DNA from 2 places in the Novosphingobium resinovorum genome. Region 2 is predicted to be linked to the other one. Evidence: riboswitches for the same ligand, from Rfam matches in the RefSeq annotation. Region 2 holds a riboswitch; the other holds the start of a gene.

Region 1 (3,404 bases), 170 kb from region 2:
GCGCGACGGTCGATCGGAGTTTTGTGCTGTCGTCGGGCACGATGGACAGGCATTTGACCTATGTCGCCATGACGCGGCATCGCGACGGCGCGCAGCTCTATGCCGGCCGCGACGAGTTCAAGGATGGCAAGGCGCTTTCGTCGCGGCTCAGTCGTGCCGGCGTGAAGGAAACGACACTCGACTACGCCCGCGACTTTTCCGAGCGGCGCGGGGTCGCGGAACAGCCGGGTATTAGCAGCGAGATCGAGATTCCGCGCGATCGGACGCATGTCCGGATGGAGCGCCAGGCGCAGCGGCCGAGCATGGAATCTGAAAAAGGGGGCGAGGATCTCGCGCGGGAAAACCGCGCCGAGGATCTCGCCCCCGATCGGCAGCGCCGGAGCCGGTTTGCCGGCCTCAAACTCGATCGCGGCGTGGCGGCCGAGGGCCGCCAGCCGCGCGATGGGGCCGAGACGGCCCAGGAGCGGCCGCAGAGGGCCGAGCAGCGCCAGCATGGCATGTTCGCCGGGTTGCAACTCAATGTTGATCGTGGGGCCGCTCAGGGACTGCGCGAGGCATCAGCGGATGCAAGGCCGGAAAGGGAAGGGAGCTTGCGCCCCCCCTCCGCTTCTGCTCGGGAGGCGCCGGCGCAAGCCAAGTCCGGACAGGAGAGGCCGGCCGATCGCTTGCGGCAGCCATCCGAGTTCGAGCGTTCGGTTGACCGCTTCGCCCGCGCCTGGTCGGCGGCCGAGCGTATGGAACGCGACGGACTTCCCGTTCTCGACAGCCAGAAAGCCGAATTGCAGAAGGCCGGCCAGCAGCTCGACCAGGTGCGGTCGGGATCAGCCCGGCTCATGGTATCGGCCATGCGTCACGATCCGGAGACAGCGCACGCCATGACGGAGCTTTCCGGCCGCGAGCGCGTCGGCCAGCTTGTGGCCGGCATGGATCGGGAACGCGCGATGCAGGCGGACCCGACCGTCAGGGCCGACCGCTTCGTGCAGCATTGGCAGCAGCTCGACGGCGAGCGACAGCGTTTGCATGGCTGGCAGCACGACGAGGCGCGCGGCAAGGTCGAAGGCCAGATGCGGACAATGGCCGGCGCGCTCGAACGCGATCCGCAGGCGGAATCCATTGTGCGCAGCCGGAGCCAGGAACTCGGCATCAGCCATGTCAGGCAGGAACAGAATATCGCCCGCGAGATGGAGCGGCAGCTTACGCGCGGCCGCAGTCTCGGGCTTGAGCGATAGGAGACGGCATGACGGACGACGACAGGGAAGGATTCGAGCAGGAAGATCACGACCAGGCTGGCGATCCCGCGCAGGCCTTCGACGCCTTGCGGCGCAAGATCGAGACCCAGGGCGCGCAGCTCGGCGCGGAAATGACCGTCATCCGGCGCGGCGTGGAAGCGGCGTTCGACCAGTTCGAGAAATTCCAGCAGCCGGCCGATTACGGTCCCGATCTCGGCCGCATCGTCCAGCAGCTCGCCCTTGTCGCGGAACGGCTTGAGGCCGTCGAGCAATCGCCGATTCTTCGGCAGGGACCAGAGCACTATGCTCGAGCGCTCGAGCGCAGCGGGGAAAGCTTGGTGAGAACGGCCGCGCAGCAGCTCGAGAACACGGGCCGCGATCTCGGGCGCGAGGCTATCAACCTGGCCGCCTACACCAGGAGCGCCTACGACCGGCGTTCGCAGGACTTGCGCATGTGGATCGTCGGCGCGATCGGCCTGGTCACCGGCGCGCTCTTGGTTCTGCTCTTGCCGCGTATCCTGCCGTTTGCGGCCGACACCCATGTTGCGGCGATCGTCATGGGGCAGGACCGATGGAATGCCGGCGTCACTATAATGCAGACGGCCGACCCCGACGGCTGGCGCAGCGTGGTCGACGCCTCGCAGCTCACGCGCGACAACGCCGAGGCGATCGGCCGGTGCGCCGAGGCCGCGCGCACCGCCAGTGAAGATCAGCACTGCACGATCACGGTGGCCGCGCCGGCGCGATAGTGCAAAAAGCGGGGACTTCTGCGATAGAGCAACGCGCAGGAAAGGAGCTGAACGCCTTTTCGATCGCCCGCGCAAAACCGAACCTTTTGCGCGGTGACAGAAGCGCGAAAATCCTGCTATTCTCTTAGCTTGATGGGGATGGGGTTCCCCCGATAACCGCCGCGAGGCTGATGACTCCTACCGGGCGCTTTCGGCGCGGTAGGTGCTATTCTCCCCTTATCGCAACCCGTCTGCGCCCTGCTGAACAACAAGCGGGGTGATTATGAATGCTTTTCTGACTGTCTTTTTAGGTGCCGGCATCGGCGGGGCGGCCCGTCACGGCGTCAACCTTTTGGCTCTGCGCCTGCTCGGCACCGGTTTCCCTGCCGGGACGCTGATCGTCAATATCGCCGGCTCGCTCATCATGGGCCTGCTGCTCGGCTGGTTCTCTCATAAAGCGGACCTCGGCCAGAGCTGGCGATTGTTCCTGACGACCGGTATCCTCGGGGGCTTCACGACGTTCTCGACATTCTCGCTCGATGTGGCGCTGCTCCATGAGCGCGGGCAGCTCTGGACTGCTGCGCTGTACGCTGCCGTGTCGGTCATCCTTGCGATCTCCGGCCTGTTCGCCGGGCTGTTCATCATCCGCAATCTGAGCTGAGGACGTTCCATGAAACCGATCCTTCTGTCCTGGCAGTTCTGGGCACTGGCCTCGGCCGCCTTTGCCGCGCTGACGGCTATCTTCGCAAAGATCGGCGTCGAAAATGTCGGCTCCGACTTCGCCACCTTCATCCGTACGATCGTCATTCTGGCCGTGCTGGCTGCGATACTGGCGGTCACGCGGCAATTCCAGGCGCTCAGTTCGATCTCCGGCCGGAGCTATACATTTCTGATCCTGTCCGGCATGGCGACGGGCGGCTCATGGATTTGTTATTTCCGCGCGCTCAAGCTGGGAGATGCGGCGCGGGTCGCGCCGATCGACAAGCTGAGCGTCGTTCTCGTCGCGATATTCGGTGTGATCTTCCTTGGCGAGCACCTTTCCCTGCCGAACTGGGCGGGGGTTGCCCTGATCGCGGCGGGCGCGGTTCTGGTTGCCTACAAGGGCTAAGAAGGGCCTTAGGAGCCCGCGCGCCGGAGGGCGGCGCGGATAAGAAGCACGGCGAGCGCGACCGCCAGCCCGGCCGCACAGTCATCGAGCAGAACGCCGACATCAGCCTTTCGAAACAGCTCCACCTGCGAAAGCGGCCACGGCTTGATGCGGTCAATGAAGCTGTAGATCGGCACGATTACGAGCGTCCAGCGCAGGCTTTTCCAGCCGCCAAGCGCGGCCACGAACATGCCTGCTACTTCATCGATGACGATCCTGCCGTCGTCGGCAACGCCGGTCAGGGAAAACCAGACCCCGCCGGAGATTACCGCCAGAGCGGCGACGGGTACGAACACGGCC
Region 2 (3,404 bases):
CGTTTCACTGTCCGGACGCGCAGGGGTCCGGTCCATTGGGATAGTCAAAGCCAGGACGACACCAGCCAGCGTCGCGTGAATGCCGGATCGGTAGACCAGCACCCATAGCACGATACCCAGTAGCAGGTACGGGCTGAGACGACGCACCTTGAACCGATTGAGGGCGATCAGCGCGGCGACCACGCCTCCCGCTGCGGCAAGGTCGATGACCGACAGGTCAGCCGTGTAGAAAAAAGCAATGATAACTACGGCGCCCAGATCGTCGATAATCGCCAGGGCCGTCAGGAATATCCGGAGCGACGCCGGCACACGGCTGCCAAGCAGCGAGATAACGCCAAGTGCGAAGGCGATATCAGTGGCTGCCGGAATGGCCCAGCCATGCACCGATGCGCCTTGGTTGAAAGCAACGTAAACAAGGGCAGGAGCGATCATTCCTCCGGCTGCTGCGATCCCTGGCAGGACACGCCTCGACCAGCTCGAAAGCTGGCCATCGAGCATCTCGCGTTTGATCTCCAGACCGACAAGCAGGAAAAAGACCGCCATCAGCGCATCGTTGATCCAGTGTCCCAGAGACAACGGCCCGATATAGAGATGAAGCAGTGCTTCATATCCCGGGCCAAGCGGAGAGTTGGCGATGATAAGGGCTGCCGCTGCCGCGCCCATCAGGACGAGTCCAGCAGAAGATTGCGCATCCAGGAATCGGCGCAAGGCACTGGGATGGATGCGGTGATAGTCCGTCATGCGGTCGGCCTTGGCTGTGGGTCGTCAGGGTTGAGGGTTGATGGCTGCCCAAAAACACCCGCCAAAGCGAGCGACACAAACTGCCGAAGCCGCTGATATTCACAAAAGCGAGTGCGAGGGAAATTGGAAGTTTCGTTGCTGCTTATAGCTACAGGCTATAAGGCATACGAATGCCGACGTTACAGCAGCTTCGTTACCTGGTCGCAGTCGCCGACACGCTGAGTTTCAGCCGTGCTGCTCAAGCATGTCATGTCACTCAACCGACCCTTAGCCTTCAACTCAAGGAGCTGGAAGGCAGACTTAAAGCGCGCCTAGTGGAGCGGACGCGGGCACGGGTGCTCCTGACACCAGCGGGGATCGAGATCGCCCATCGGGCAAGACGGGTGTTGGCGGATGTCGACGACATAAAGGAAGTTGGCCGGCGCGACGAACAGGGAGGCCTTAAGGGCACGCTTCAAATGGGCGTCGTCCAAACCGTCGGTGCCTATGTCTTGTCCGTCGCGATGCCATCGCTTCGCGCATGTTACCCGGACATGCGCATTTTCGTCCGCGAGGATCGTCTGGAAAATCTCCCCTCGAAGCTCTCAGACGGCACGTATGATCTGCTGCTCTTGCCAGAAGCGATCAATCACCCGGATTTCATCAGCACTCCCCTGATCCGGGAGCCGCTCCAATTGGTCATGCCGACGGATCACCGGCTCGCCCAGCAGGCGGTGATTGATCCCGAAGCCATTGCAGGCGAGACGATATTGGTCATGGAGAGTGGACGTCGGCTCCATGATGAGATTGCTGCGCTCTGCAATGATTTTGGCGCGGTCCAGGCTCAGGATTACGCCGGGACGACGCTCGACACTCTTCGCCTCATGGTGACCACCGGAATGGGGCTGTCGCTGCTACCTGCGCTCTATGTCCGCTCGGATGTTCTGCGGGAGAAGCTGATTGTCGCACGGCCATTGTCGCGGCGGGCGCCTGTGCGTCAGGTCACGATGGTATGGCGCAGTTCATCACCGCGCAGCGATGCCTATCACCGCCTCGCTGCCACGATAGTCGCAACCTTGCTGCCGTGGGCGCAGAAGGAAGCATAAGCTCAGGCGCGCGGCGTCCCTTGATCTTTTCCGCTTCGCCCATCATACGGCGTACCACGGTAATGGATTTCTGCCGGACCTTCGGGTCGAACCGCCCTGACAAGGGACGATGATTCCTACTTGGCGCCGCAAGGCAGCAAGGAGGAATCGTGCGCGCGACTTTTCGCAACCTGTTCAATATAGTCAATGTGGCGGCCTTTCTCCGGGATCGACACGATCATGCGATGTCGGTCGTGCGCTGGACGCTGATCCTGGTTCCCCTGGCCGCGCTGATCGGCACGTTGTGTGCCGCATTCCTGTGGAGTCTGGGTGGGGCAACACAGGCCCGTTTCGATCATCCCTGGCTTCTCTATCTTTTGCCGGCAGGTGGGGCGGCAATCGCCCTGCTCTACCATCGCACGGGTAGGTCGGTCGAAGCGGGCAACAATCTGATCGTCGAGCAAATTCATGAGCCAGGGGGCGGCGTTCCCCTGCGAATGGCGCCGCTGGTCTTCATCGGTACTATCGCCACACATTTATTCGGCGGATCGGCAGGCCGCGAAGGCACAGCGGTGCAACTCGGCGGCAGCCTTGCAAGCGCTGCCGCCCGACTGTTCAAACTCGACGCTCCGAGCATCCGCATCGTTTTGATGGCTGGGGTCGCCGCCGGCTTCGGGGCTGTTTTCGGCACGCCGCTAGCCGGCGCTGTGTTCGCGCTCGAAGTGCTGGCGGTCGGTCGCCTGGAATATAGCGGGATCTTACCATGTCTGCTTGCTGCGCTCGTGGGCGACTGGACGTGTCATGCCTGGGGCATCCATCACACGCCCTACCAGATCAGTAGCATTACTGGGGGCGTGGGCGCTCTGATCGTCCAACCGCTGATTCTCGCCAAGGCGGCCGTAGCGGGGGTGGCATTCGGTCTGGCAGGACTCCTATTTGCCGAAGCCAATCACGCGCTCGGCGGGTTCCTCAAGGCTCGCATTCCCTATGGCCCTCTGCGGGCGGCCTTTGGCGGCATATTGGTCATCGCGCTGGTCTGGATTTTTGGCACACGTGCCTATCTTGGGCTTGGTGTCTGGTCCGCCATCCCCGGAGACCCGACCATCGCTGGCTTCTTCACCGGTCCTGCCGATCGGTGGAGCTGGGCGCTCAAGATGGTCTTCACGGTCGTGACCCTCAGCGCCGGCTTCAAGGGCGGGGAAGTGACGCCGCTATTCTTCATCGGGGCAGCACTCGGCAACGCGCTGGGTTGGCTGCTCGGCGCGCCGCTCGACCTTTTCGCCGCCCTTGGGTTCGTCGCCGTCTTTGCCGGCGCGGCCAATACACCGCTTGCCTGTACGATCATGGGTATCGAGTTGTTCGGGGCTACCCACGCCGTTCCGATCGCGGTGGCCTGTTTCGTGGCTTACATCTGCTCGGGCCATAACGGTATCTACCTGTCGCAGCGTATCGCCGTTCCGAAGCGGCTGACACGCGGCCATTCTCATGGCGCTACCCTGCGCGAAGCGCGTGCCTCGCGGCGAACACGCCGGGAGAATAGCTATCCCGACAAGAAGGAACATTGATGTCTCACAAGGTCACGCCCAGCGAGATCGGCAT

The links. Region 2 has a riboswitch for fluoride ahead of BES08_RS29895 (chloride channel protein). Riboswitches for the same ligand answer to the same signal wherever they lie in the genome.
Region 1: it holds a riboswitch for fluoride, as region 2 does, so the genes downstream of both, crcB (fluoride efflux transporter CrcB) here and BES08_RS29895 (chloride channel protein) in region 2, are expected to answer to the same signal.

Annotation. Positions count from the first base shown of each region.
Region 1 is NZ_CP017078.1:279,488-282,891, reverse strand. It holds gene traA (Ti-type conjugative transfer relaxase TraA) at 1-1,229, shown strand, start outside; gene BES08_RS30780 (DUF6118 family protein) at 1,238-1,978, shown strand; fluoride riboswitch at 2,104-2,165, shown strand; gene crcB (fluoride efflux transporter CrcB) at 2,241-2,618, shown strand; gene BES08_RS30770 (EamA family transporter) at 2,628-3,065, shown strand; gene BES08_RS30765 (phosphatidylglycerophosphatase A) at 3,074-3,404, opposite strand, start outside.
Region 2 is NZ_CP017078.1:91,582-94,985, forward strand. It holds gene nhaA (Na+/H+ antiporter NhaA) at 1-741, opposite strand, end outside; gene BES08_RS29890 (hydrogen peroxide-inducible genes activator) at 912-1,826, shown strand; fluoride riboswitch at 1,876-1,952, shown strand; gene BES08_RS29895 (chloride channel protein) at 1,976-3,370, shown strand; gene BES08_RS29900 (putative PII-like signaling protein) at 3,403-3,404, shown strand, end outside.